2 regions of the Paenibacillus suaedae genome follow, and region 1 is predicted to be linked to the other one. Evidence: riboswitches for the same ligand, from Rfam matches in the RefSeq annotation. Region 1 holds a riboswitch; the other holds the start of a gene.
The links. Region 1 has a riboswitch for cyclic di-AMP ahead of RQP50_RS25875 (hypothetical protein). Riboswitches for the same ligand answer to the same signal wherever they lie in the genome.
Positions count from the first base shown of each region.

Region 2: it holds a riboswitch for cyclic di-AMP, as region 1 does, so the genes downstream of both, RQP50_RS14265 (3D domain-containing protein) here and RQP50_RS25875 (hypothetical protein) in region 1, are expected to answer to the same signal.

Region 1 is NZ_JAVYAA010000008.1:215,240-221,388, forward strand. Features, by position in the region: gene RQP50_RS25850 (hypothetical protein) at 34-321, shown strand; gene RQP50_RS25855 (restriction endonuclease subunit S) at 345-689, shown strand; gene RQP50_RS25860 (hypothetical protein) at 689-994, shown strand; gene RQP50_RS25865 (hypothetical protein) at 987-1,286, shown strand; gene RQP50_RS25870 (hypothetical protein) at 1,480-1,872, opposite strand; cyclic di-AMP (ydaO/yuaA leader) riboswitch at 2,249-2,438, shown strand; gene RQP50_RS25875 (hypothetical protein) at 2,509-2,916, shown strand; cyclic di-AMP (ydaO/yuaA leader) riboswitch at 2,931-3,108, shown strand; gene kdpF (K(+)-transporting ATPase subunit F) at 3,412-3,489, shown strand; gene kdpA (potassium-transporting ATPase subunit KdpA) at 3,544-5,223, shown strand; gene kdpB (potassium-transporting ATPase subunit KdpB) at 5,318-6,149, shown strand, end outside.
Region 2 is NZ_JAVYAA010000003.1:189,894-196,042, reverse strand. Features, by position in the region: gene lpdD (prenylated flavin chaperone LpdD) at 27-374, opposite strand; gene RQP50_RS14280 (dihydroorotate dehydrogenase) at 420-1,355, opposite strand; gene RQP50_RS14275 (dihydroorotate dehydrogenase electron transfer subunit) at 1,336-2,037, opposite strand; gene RQP50_RS14270 (polysaccharide deacetylase family protein) at 2,431-3,603, shown strand; gene RQP50_RS14265 (3D domain-containing protein) at 3,689-4,399, opposite strand; cyclic di-AMP (ydaO/yuaA leader) riboswitch at 4,409-4,577, opposite strand; gene RQP50_RS14260 (amino acid ABC transporter ATP-binding protein) at 4,837-5,559, opposite strand; gene RQP50_RS14255 (amino acid ABC transporter permease) at 5,552-6,149, opposite strand, start outside.

The sequences.
Region 1 (6,149 bases):
GAAGCTAGGCCTTGTGCTTGGGAGGGGAGAATATTGCAACATTTCATCACGGACATGATTGGTCAAATGTCATATACGCAGCGGCATATGGCGCGCGTGCTTGACGCAGAGCGGCATGTAGCGGTTCGCATGGCGCAAATCGTGCATGCACTGCCGGATGTTGACCCTCAATTCGGGGGGGAGAACGATTATAAGGAATACTCCCAGGCATTAACGAAAAGTATCGTAGCTTATCTGAACGGAATCGCGGAGCTAGAGGAAGCGATGGCGGAACAGCTGCAGCATGTGTTGAAGGAGATTTCGGATGATGCAGAGGAATAATGCGCATGCAAGGGGGGATCTGCATGAATAGAGAACAGTCCTATCACGGCATTCTGGAGGCTATGGCCAAGATGCAGGGCAATGTAGCGAAGATCCTAGAAGCTAAAGCAGTAGAGGCCGAGAAGATGCGCAACTGGACGTTGAATCATATGACAGAGCATTCGTTCACGAATCATCGGGAACAGATTGTCGAACCTCTTGACGTGCATGCGCAAGTGGTTGAAGTAATCGAGAGTTTGACGAAGCTGCAAGTCAGTCTGTCCCACAATATGAAGGTACTGCTCCGGCGTGAGGAATCCGAGGGTTACGGGGATAGCCTCGGAGGGGGCATGTTGAATGGAGAGTTCGGAATAGGAGACAAAATGTAATGGCTGCAGCGCACGAGGAGCAGCAGGTGCAGATTGAAATGATCAAGGCTATTGTGCAGAGCCAATCCGCATTGGCACGTATGTTGAATCAAATGGCTGACCTCACAGCACATTCAGAAGCTGCAACGAAATTGCTCAAGGACAATATTCGTCTGTTGTCCATGTATCAGCTTGCACTATGCGGCATGGTCACAGGTTTTCAGACCCGTATTCGCAAGACAGGCACAGCTGCGCCTCCATGGCTGCATCCGGATTGTCAATTCGAGGAGATGAGAGTGGAGGAGGGAGAAGTTGCAAGTGAATAAGCTGAAGCGAGCACGGAGATCCCGGCGGCAAATAGGACAGCAGAAGTTGGTTAGCGGCACTGCATCAACGGGAAGCGTAAGGAAAGCGGGCAAGCAGGTTCCGCAACGGAAATCGCAAAGCCGTCTTCAGGTTGTGAAGCAGCCCGATCGTCGGCGTACAACGAAGCAATTTGCCTCAACACATTCGACTCATCATCGCATTCAGCATCCTGCATATCAAGATGGATATCGGGTGGGGTATGCGAAAGGATATGAAGATGCACATCAACTGTCCTATGCCAATCAAGCATAACGAAGTGAACAGTCTGACGCTTGCATGGGCAAGAGGAGGGCTGTTTTTTAATAGCTATCGAGTGATAGGATTCGGGCAAGAAGGAACTTGAACAAGTATCACGTTTGGGTAAACGGGGTAGAACGATGCGCAGTTGTATGCCTGCGCATCGTCAGAAACTTGATTTTCGTTTACAGCTCTCTATAAATTGGTTTCAAGGGGAGAGACATAGCTTCCTGCTTGAATGTGGCTCCAGTTGTATGACGTCAAGCGTGGTTCCGCCTACCAGAGGTAGATCGAGCCACATGCGCATAACGCTTGCTCCCCATGCACGAGGAATGATCGTATCCCACATGATTCCACGCTGCTGCACTTCCCATTGGGAGATCGCCTTGTGAGCTCGTAGACGAGTGCTGCCGCTATAGTTGTGTTCCGCACTGTCGAGTAGCTGTTCACGCGGTTGAAGTCGAATATAAACAAGGTCGGAAGCAAGATGAACGTCCATCTCTTCTGGTTGAACGATTCTGTCTCCATGCTGCTCGCTCCATTTTCCCCAGTGTTCAGATAGCTTGTGACTTAGTAATTGTGCAAGTTCTAGGTCTTGCATATCGTGCCTCCTCTCGATGAGATGCAATATCTGCCGTGCAGATCGAAATCGATTGCAAGCAGCGTCTCAGTTGTTGTGCGTATCCTACCTTTTGGAATAGAGATTGTAAATAGAATCCAATCCAGGAAATCCAAACAAATGGTCAAACAAAGCGTTTACATACAGGTATTTATTTAAATTTCTTTGTTTTTCTCATGAAATCATCGCCGCATAAGCAAAGTTGAGAAATTGCGAGGTAATGATGCTGTAATGAGAGATAAGATGGGATTAGTTGATCACAATTGCCCGGAAATGGAGAAATTATGGTTTTCATTTCATTTACAGCAGGAGGGGGAAAGGCGTAAGATTCAGTTCAGCAACAACAACGTTATCCGTTGCGTCTCAATCGCTGAATTCCGCAGGAAGCGGAAGCGGGGGAACCAATCAAGTGAATGGAGCTGAGTGGACAGTCAGCAGCCACCGTTCGCATGGGGTGAATCCGGCACAGGATTACTGTCCTGGCTGGTAGGGCGACTCTTCGCGCCCGAATCCGTCAGCTAACCTCGTAAGCGTACGGGAGAGGCGCGCCTGATCATATGGCGACGCACCTCTTTCTTGCAAGTAGGGCTTCGGACAGATGAACAGGAGGAACTGGATATGTACGATGCGGACCGGGTCATTACAGTGTTCGCAGGCTGTGAGACGGGGATTGAATTCATACGTCAGTTGAAAGGAGCAGGATATTCGGTGGCGGGAATTGCCCATAATGGGCGATTGGCAAAGCGATTAGAAGGTATTGGCGTTCATTCCATATGCCGGATCAATACGACGGAGCCGAAGGCGTGGGCCGTCCCTCATGTCCCGATTGGCCGAATCTATGTGTTTGAACAGAGCTTTGCGCTTTCCTGCCGGCTGCTTCAAATATGCCGGCAATGGACGACGGATCCGATCACAATCGTGACGAAACGTCATCATCCGCAGTCGATCTACCGATTGCTTGGCGCGAATTACGTCATTTATACGCAATCGGATCAAGTTTCATTTTTACTATCAGATATCATCTAATTAATCCATATAGGCAATGCTCACCGCTGAATCCCATTCATGGGAACGGGGGAACCAACGTTAGTGCGCCAGCTGTACATCTGCAGTTCGCGCAAGGGGTGAATCCGGCACAGGAATCCGTTCCTGGCCGGTAGGGCGACTCTTCGCGCCCGAATCCGTCAGCTAACCTCGTAAGCGTCCAAGGAGGCAGCCTTTATTTCGTCGTGGAACATTACGCGCACGTTTTTTTGACGATGCGCGAAATAGGCCACACGGAAAGGGTCCCTCTTTCCGTGTGGCTTTTTGTGTTGCCTGCGCGTTCCTACTGAGCAGGAAGTCTTGGTAGGAGCGGGATCGCGGCAGCATTGCCTGGAGAGATGAGAACCTTATTCAGGAGGAGGAAGGGACTATGTTTGATGCAGTCATGATGATTCTTCTCGCACTGCTTGGACTAAGCGTATTGGGTATTCTCCATTGGTGCAAGACGGAAGTGGAGGAACGGGGTGATCGCTCATGATGATCGTGTTATTCACCTTAATTACGGCACTGTTCATTTATTTGCTATATGCCTTAGTCAAGCCGGAACGATTTTAGTTTGGGCAGAGTGATTATTGATATTTGTACATTAGAGAAGGGTGGAACGGAACAATGAGTGCAATCGAATGGATCGCCATTGGAATTACCTTATTGCTTGCCTTGGCGATAGCGCGTCCGATCGGAATATATATGGCAGGGGTGTTTGATAATAGCGGAGCTCCAAGACCGCTGGATCTTGTATTTGGTCCGATAGATCGTATTTTATTTAAGTGTTTCGGCATTAAGGATCAATCGCAAAGCTGGAAGGCATACGCCTTTACGGCAGTTGCCACGAACGTGCTGATGATTGTGGTGACGTATGCAATATTCCGCCTTCAAGGGGTATTGCCGCTCAATCCGAATGGCATTCCTGGCATGGAACCGGGAGTAGCATTCAATACGGCGATCAGCTTCATGGCGAATACGAACTTGCAGCACTATAGCGGTGAAAGTGGACTGTCTCCGCTGTCACAAATGACGGGCATTATTTTCTTGATGTTTACGTCACCTGCTACTGCGCTAGCGGCAGTAATGGCCATTATACGAGGGTTGACTGGCAAACCGCTCGGCAACTTCTTGGCAGACCTTGTGCGTTCGATTACGCGCATTTTCCTGCCAATTGCGATCGTTGCCAGTGTACTGTTCATCTGGAATGGGGTTCCGCAATCCTTAAGTCCAATGGAAAGTGCAGTAACTGTTGAAGGAGCAGAGCAGCACATTCCGCTTGGGCCCGTAGGCTCGATGATGTCGATTAAGGAGCTTGGCAACAATGGCGGTGGCCATTATGGAGCGAACTCCGCACATCCATACGAGAATCCGAACGGTGTGACGAATTTAATTCATATTTTACTCATGTTGATGCTGTGCACGGGGCTGCCGTTTGCCTACAGCCGCATGGTCGGCAACAAGAAGGAAGGGCGAGTGCTGTTCGTCTCCATGGCAATCTTGTTCCTCATTATGCTCGGATCATCGCTTACGGCCGAACATATGGGCAATCCTGTGCTGAACACAGCAGGATTAAGTGGAACAGGCAGCATGGAAGGGAAGGAAGTGCGCATTGGCGTTGTGCAATCGTCACTGTATTCGGTCGTTACGACTGCATCGGAGACGGGCGGAGTCAATAATATGCATGACACGCTGACACCACTCGGTGGCTTGATCCCGATGGCGAATATGATGCTGAATACCGTATTCGGCGGCGTCGGTGCTGGATTTATGAACGTGCTGCTGTACGTCATGATCGCCGTATTCCTATCCGGTCTCATGGTCGGACGGACACCTGAATTTTTGGGCCGCAAGCTGGAAAGTAAGGAGATGAAACTGCTGGCGGTTACCTTGCTGGTGCATCCGATATTGATTCTAGTACCGACTGCAATTGCAGTTGCTACACAGGCGGACACCCTGTCCAATCCAGGATTCCACGGATTGTCGCAAGCATTATATGAGTTTACATCATCTGCGGCGAACAATGGATCCGGGTTTGAAGGGTTGGGAGATGCAACGCCGTTTTGGAACATTTCCACAGGTATTGTCATGTTCTTAGGGCGCTACGTATCGCTCGTTACGCTCCTTGCCGTAGCAGGATCGATGGCGAAGAAGCAGCCAATTCCGAACACAAGTGGTACGTTCCAGACGAATACGGCGCTGTTCGGTATCGTATTTGTCGGCACAGTACTTATTGTGGGTGCTCTGACGTTCTTCCCGGTAGTCGTGCTCGGTCCGGTCGCAGAACATCTGACGTTGTGGAAATAAGGGGGAACGGAAAATGAAGACGGAAAAACAGATGAAAACACCTGCGCCATTTGAACCGGCGCGTACGCATACACATCAAGACAAGGAACGGAGCATGTTCCAAGGCAGCTTAATGCGGGCAGCATCGATCGATGCGCTGCGGAAGTTCGATCCGCGCCAGATGGTTAAAAACCCGATGATGTTTATTTGCGAGGTTGGCTTCGTTATTACACTGCTGCTTACGTTCGTGCCGGATGCCTTTGGTTCGCCAATGCCACGTTGGTTCAACGGCGCGGTCAGCTTCATCTTATTCATTACGGTTTGGTTCGCGAACTTTGCTGAGGCTCTCGCTGAAGGTCGCGGCAAGGCACAGGCGGATTCGTTGAAGCAGGCGAAGCGGGATTTGTGGGCGAACAAGATAACCGAAGGTGGAACGGTTCGCGTATCCTCATCCGAGCTCCGTAAGGGTGATGTCGTAGTCGTTCGTGAAGGGGAGACGATTCCTGGCGATGGCGAGGTCATCTCCGGATTGGCCTCTGTGGATGAATCAGCGATTACTGGGGAGTCTGCGCCAGTATTGAAAGAAGCAGGCGGGGATTTCTGCTCGGTAACTGCTGGAACGAAGGTAATTAGTGATGAGATTCGTATTCGGATTACAAGCGATCCGGGAGAATCGTTCTTAGATCGAATGATTTCATTAGTTGAAGGCGCGCAGCGCAAGAAGACTCCGAATGAGCTTGCTCTTCATACTGTACTTGTCAGCTTGACGCTTATCTTCTTGGTTGTCGTTGTGACCTTGCCTGTATTCAGTCATTATTTGCAGGTCGAATTGAATGCGGCGGTGCTAATTGCCCTGCTGGTCTGCTTGATTCCTACTACGATTGGGGGGTTGCTGTCCGCGATCGGTATTGCAGGTATGGACCGCGTAACTCGGTTCAATGTCATTG
Region 2 (6,149 bases), on a different contig from region 1:
CTTCTCCGTATTCTAACCATTGTGATTTAATCAAGGGTGGACAGCATAAGCAAAAATTGTGACCACGCATGATCAACAACTGCATCAATATGTGCCGAACTTAGATTATCATAATGTATCCCTGCACATACGGTAACCGTAGCCTGAAGCTGACTCGCCGCTTGCTTAGCCATTGGCTCTGTCAGTACATATTCTTTATGCCCAGGAACTCCATTCGTCTGCACAACCCATTCGTGCTCATCCGTACTCGGATCCCTATATGCGGTAGATACCGCCCCAATATGCTCGTCTCCCCCGGCAATGATGAACAGGTAGTCTCGCCCAATTTTGCGATATTGAATGGTTATGTCTGCACCCGGTCGTTGCTCCTGCATGTATTCAGAGCCCCCCTTTAATGAAATACATTTGTCCAGAAGGCCTTACTTAATAATGCCGCGAATCTCATCCAGACTTTGAATGTTCTCCATTTCCATGAAGCTTAGAAGACCAGCAAGCAACTCTTCGCCAGCACGCAAGTTCATGAAGTTGTATGTGCCTACTTGAACCACCTCAGCCCCGGCCATAATAAATTCAATAATATCCGAAGCGGAGGCGATGCCGCCCATGCCCATGACGGGGATGGATACATGCTGGGACACCTGATGAACCATGCGCAGCGCAATTGGCTTAATAGCTGGCCCAGACAAGCCCGCGTACGTATTGGAAAAAACACTGCGCCGCTGATAAATATCAATCTTCATTCCCGAGAACGTATTTACTAAAGAGACACAATCCGCTCCCTCGTCTTCACACATTACGGCCATGTCTACAATATTCTCAGCATTCGGCGATAGTTTCACAGCAAGCGGCAGTGAAGTGACTTGCCGTACTTCGCGAATGACCTCACGAGCAACGTCTGTTTTCACACCAAAGGCAATACCGCCTTCCTTCACATTCGGGCATGAAATGTTCAACTCAATCATATCTACAGCCCGAACACGTGCTTTGCGCCGCTCTTCTGCATCCTTCGTTATCTTCAAGGCCCCGAGGACGTATTCTTCTATATTACTGCCGCCAAGATTGGCAATTTTCACGGGCTCAATCGTTTCCCAGAATTCCATTTCCTCTTCCAAAAATGCATCGATACCAGGATTCTCAAGCCCAACACTATTCATCATGCCGCCTGGTGTCTCCCACACCCGGGTTCCGTTATTCCCTAGACGTGGATGTAGGGTGAGTCCTTTGCAGGAGATGCCCCCCAGCTTGTTAATATCATATAATTTGGCATATTCTTGCCCAAAGCCAAACGTTCCCGATGCCATCACGATCGGATTGTTGAACGGAATGCCGGCTACATTACAAGCTAAGTTCCGCATGCCATTCCACCTCCTCCGCCAAAAATACAGGTCCATCCGCACATACTTTGCGGTTGCCGTTTTTATTCTTTACTGAGCATACATAACAAGCCCCGATTCCGCAGGCCATACGTTTTTCAAAAGATACATACACCTTCGTATCCAAGCCTTCTGCTTGCAAGGCAACTGCCTTCATCATTCCCAATGGACCACACACCAGCACATTATCGTATTTACTTAAGTCCACGTCATCTAGGAGGTTGCCGTTTACACGGACAACCAACTCATTCGCGTAAGGTTCGTATGCTTCCGTTAAATAGGACTGCCCTCGAAAGCCAAGATAGATATCCGGTTTATCCAACTGCTTCGCCGTATATAATAAGGGTGCAATGCCAATACCGCCTCCGATAAGTGCAGTTCGTCCCTCCACTCGCGGGAAGCCATTGCCGAATGGCCCCTCTAGCTGGATACGGTCTCCATCACGTAGCTGTGCAATTAAACGCGTACCCTCTCCTGCAATCTTGTACAGAAACTGGATGCTATCCTTCTCCAAATTGCAGATGCTAATTGGACGAGACAGAATAGGTGCCGTATTCCAGGCTCGCAGCATAAAGAATTGACCCATGCTTGCTTGAAATTGACCCTCCACCGTCATGAGGTAAATGCCTTCAGAGATGCGTTCGTTGGAAAGAATCGTATACACAAGTATGCTCCTTTTTTCACGAGTAAGGACAGTCTGCATCCTTCTCACGTTTATTGAGATGTGCAGATTCCTGCTCGTAAGAAAAGCCCACATTCACAACCTTATGGATTGCTGCCTATATGGCCTATGCATAAGCTTTTCTCACCTTTACACTTCTACTATGCATGTTCTGGTTGACATCCCACTGTGACCCATGTCACATTAGCGTATGAATTGTGACAATGGTTTCGCAAATTTTCAGAATATTAGCAAGAAGTTACAAGTGAACATCCTAACAATTATAGTCGATGAGATTATTTCCCTACCGTACTAGGTAAGTGGAAGGGCATATTTCTACCACCCCAAGGACATAACAAGAACATTGAACTGTTTATGGAATGGGGGAATGGCGCTATGCAACATTGTCGAATCTGCTTATCTGTACTATCCCTTTGTTTGCTCTGTATTACTGGCTGCTTCCATCGTTCGCAGGAAGCAACGCCTCCCATACCCAATCTTCCACCAAGCAAGCCAAATCAGTCGGAATCGATCCATTCATCAGCAGACAGTCTGTGGAGACAAGATCGCACTCATCCAGTACCACGTATCTTCAAGGCAGACTCTGTGAACATGCATTCCCCACATGCTAAGGAGAAGCAAGAGAATGCAGCTTCATCGGATCATCTTGAGATGCCTAAATTCACCATATCAGCTGAGCATAAAGAGCGTGATAACCAGAAAAGTCAGAAGAGACTGGAGTCGCAGCAGGCAGAGTCAGAATCTGGCCAGCAGAAACAGCGTTCTTCCTCTTCGAATGAACGCCAGCACAAGTGTCAGAAATCAACCCCGTCGCAATCTGCGGCGCAAGCTTCACAATCATCCCGCTCCAGCATGCATAAGATGAAGAAACAGCATCTCACGATTGCGGAACTGCGGTTGAAGTACCCACATATCTTTAAATTGAATGCGAAGCAGCGTCATGGAGAACGACAAGTTGCGCTCACCTTCGATGACGCACCGGATAACCGCATTACGCCGCTTGTATTGGATATATTGAAGGAGCACAATATCCGAGCCACTTTCTTTCTCGTTGGCTCTCGTGCCAAGGCTTATCCAGGACTCGTCGAGCGGATGGTGCGCGAGGGGCATGTGATCGGTAATCATTCGTACAATCATCCGTTGCTGACAAAGCTGACGCTTCCAGCTTTTGAACACCAGGTGAAGGATACTGAACGCATTATCGAGCAGTCTACCGGATATAAGCCTCGATACTTCCGTCCGCCATATGGAGAAATCAACGAAGAGCAATTGCGCTGGGCAGGAGATAATGGATACATGGTCGTCAATTGGGATGTAGATACAAACGATTGGCGTGGATTAACCGCTTCACGTATTTTGCAAAATGTGATGCGTGGGGTACGCCCAGGTTCCATCGTATTGCAGCATGCCAGCGGAAGCACACATAATGGGTATCTGCATGGAACCGTGAAAGCACTCCCATCGATTATTCAGCAGTTAAGGGAGCGGAAATATGAATTCGTCACCCTGCCTGATCTGCTCCAAGATCAGAAGGAAAAGAAGGAATAAACAAACAAGCCCCGCCATAATGGCGAGGCTTGTTGTTCAATTGCTATTGTAAGTATTCATCTACATCTATATATAATAGTAGATATTATTTCAACACGTATACTTTAACGTCTTGCACGCCGAATGTGTTGCCTGTCTTCTTGCTTACCGGTACAAATATGTCAACCTTTTTCCCCTTGATTGCACCGCCTGTATCCGTAGCTACAGCAACCATACCGCCTGTCGGCAAGTGTTTGAAATCATATCCCGTAATATACAATTTCGTACCAAGCGGAATCACTTTTGGATCGACCGCAACTGTACCTAGTTTCAATGCATTACCCAAAGCATCTACTGCGCCCCATTTTCCGTTTTCACTCGGATGAGCGGTATAAGCTGTTGCACGCATGCTTATCGTTTTCTTGTATGTCGCTGTACGTCCAGAGGACAATTGAACTACATTTTTAGGAGCAGCTTGTTGTACTGCTGCTTTCTGATTATTCGAAGCCGTTTTGACTGCCTGTTCGTCATTTTTTGCTACACCCAAAGCATTATTGACTGGCATCCCTTCCAAAACCGACTTTTGAACAACAGGGCTTGGAAGTTCGATGGAGAGTCCACCATACAGATTTTTCGGATTAATTGTCGGGTTTGCCGACAATACGGATTCAACACTCATGTTGTAATTCTTAGCAATTGAATAGAACGTTTCTCCTTCTTTTACCGTATAGGGCTCAGCCTGTGCCGGCAAAATTTGAAGAATGGACGCAAGTCCAAGTAAAGCTGCTGTAATCGTTAGTGTAATTCTTTTACGCATATGTTTTGTTTTCCTCCTGTGCATTAGCCTGCGGGGTTAGTTGTCGGATTCGGGTCAAGGAGTTCCCCTACGCCATTCCAAGTTGCGGAATAAGCGATTCACCCCAAGGTGTTCTCGTAATATCGAACACCGGTCAATAGTCCCCCGTACGGGTGTGTCGTTTCGGCTCGGATTGCATCATATCACAATTTTGTAACCTGTGCGCAGGAATATGATGGTAAGTCTCTGGAACCCGCGCCCCCCAATGGATTGAAGCTTCAAACTTTTTTTATTTCATAACAAATTTGTAATCAGAGATGACATTTTTGTAATCTTTCTGTTTCTATCATAGCACATATTTCAGATTTGTAAACGAAAACGCTTACATAATAAAGCAAACAACAATAGGCACCCCCTAAGGATGCCTATTCGAACACCTATATATTTACAATACCTCTTTACAATACTCTGCTTAGAAAATCCTGCGTTCTAGCATGCTTAGGATGGTTAAATAATTGGTCTGGAGAACCTTCCTCCACAATATTGCCGCCATCCATAAACAAAATACGATCGCCCACTTCACGTGCGAAGTTCATCTCATGAGTTACGATTACCATCGTCATTCCTTCTCCGGCGAGTGATTTCATGACCTCAAGCACTTCGCCGACCATCTCTGGATCAAGCGCTGATGTCGGCTCATCGAACAGCATCACATGCGGCTGCATAGCAAGTGCTCGCGCAATCGCGATACGCTGCTTCTGTCCACCGGACAATTGTCTAGGGAATGCCTTGGCCTTATCCGCCAATCCAACCTTGCCAAGCAGCTCCATTGCTAGTTTATTTGCTTCAGCCTCTGGCACATGTTTCACCTTTATTGGAGCAAGGGTAATATTTTGCAGCACGGTCATATGGGGAAATAGGTTGAACGATTGGAATACCATCCCCATTTTTTCACGTGTTTTGTTAATGTTGTGCGACTTGTCAGTGATGCACTGATCCTCGAAGCGGATATCCCCTTGTGTCGGAGTTTCCAGCAAATTAATGCAACGAAGGAGAGTACTCTTTCCGGATCCGCTAGGGCCTATGACTACAACCACTTCACCACGATCAATAGAGACATTTACCCCTTTTAAAATCTCCAATTTATCATACGATTTATGCAAATTTTGAATTTTAATCATGCTCGCTCAACTTCCTTTCCAAACGTGCCACCACTTTCGATAAAGTGAAGGTTAGAATGAGATAGATACACGCTGCTCCAATCAGTGGTCCCATCGCTGAATAAATTTTGGCACGAACGATATTTGTCTCAAACATCAAGTCTGCAATCCCGATGGTGCTGACAATTGAAGTCTCCTTAATAATCGTAATAAATTCGTTGCCGATCGCCGGAATAACATTGCGGAACGCTTGTGGAAGTACGATCAAGCGCATCCCCATTGGTTTTGACATTCCGAGAGAACGAGCTGCTTCCAATTGACCGTGGTCGATCGATTGTATGCCGGCACGAAAGATTTCAGCCAAATACGCACCACTATTTAAGGATAGAGCAATCGCTCCAGATGTTAGTGCACTGAATTCTACGCCATACTCTGCAAGTCCATAATGAATAATGAATAATTGTACAAGCAGCGGTGTTCCACGGAACACCTCGATATAGGTGACAGCAAACCATTTAAGCGGCTTTATTTTAGACATCCGCATCAAGACAATGGCCACTCCCAATAGTAATCCGAACAGAACGGATATCGCGGATAGCAGTACGGTTATG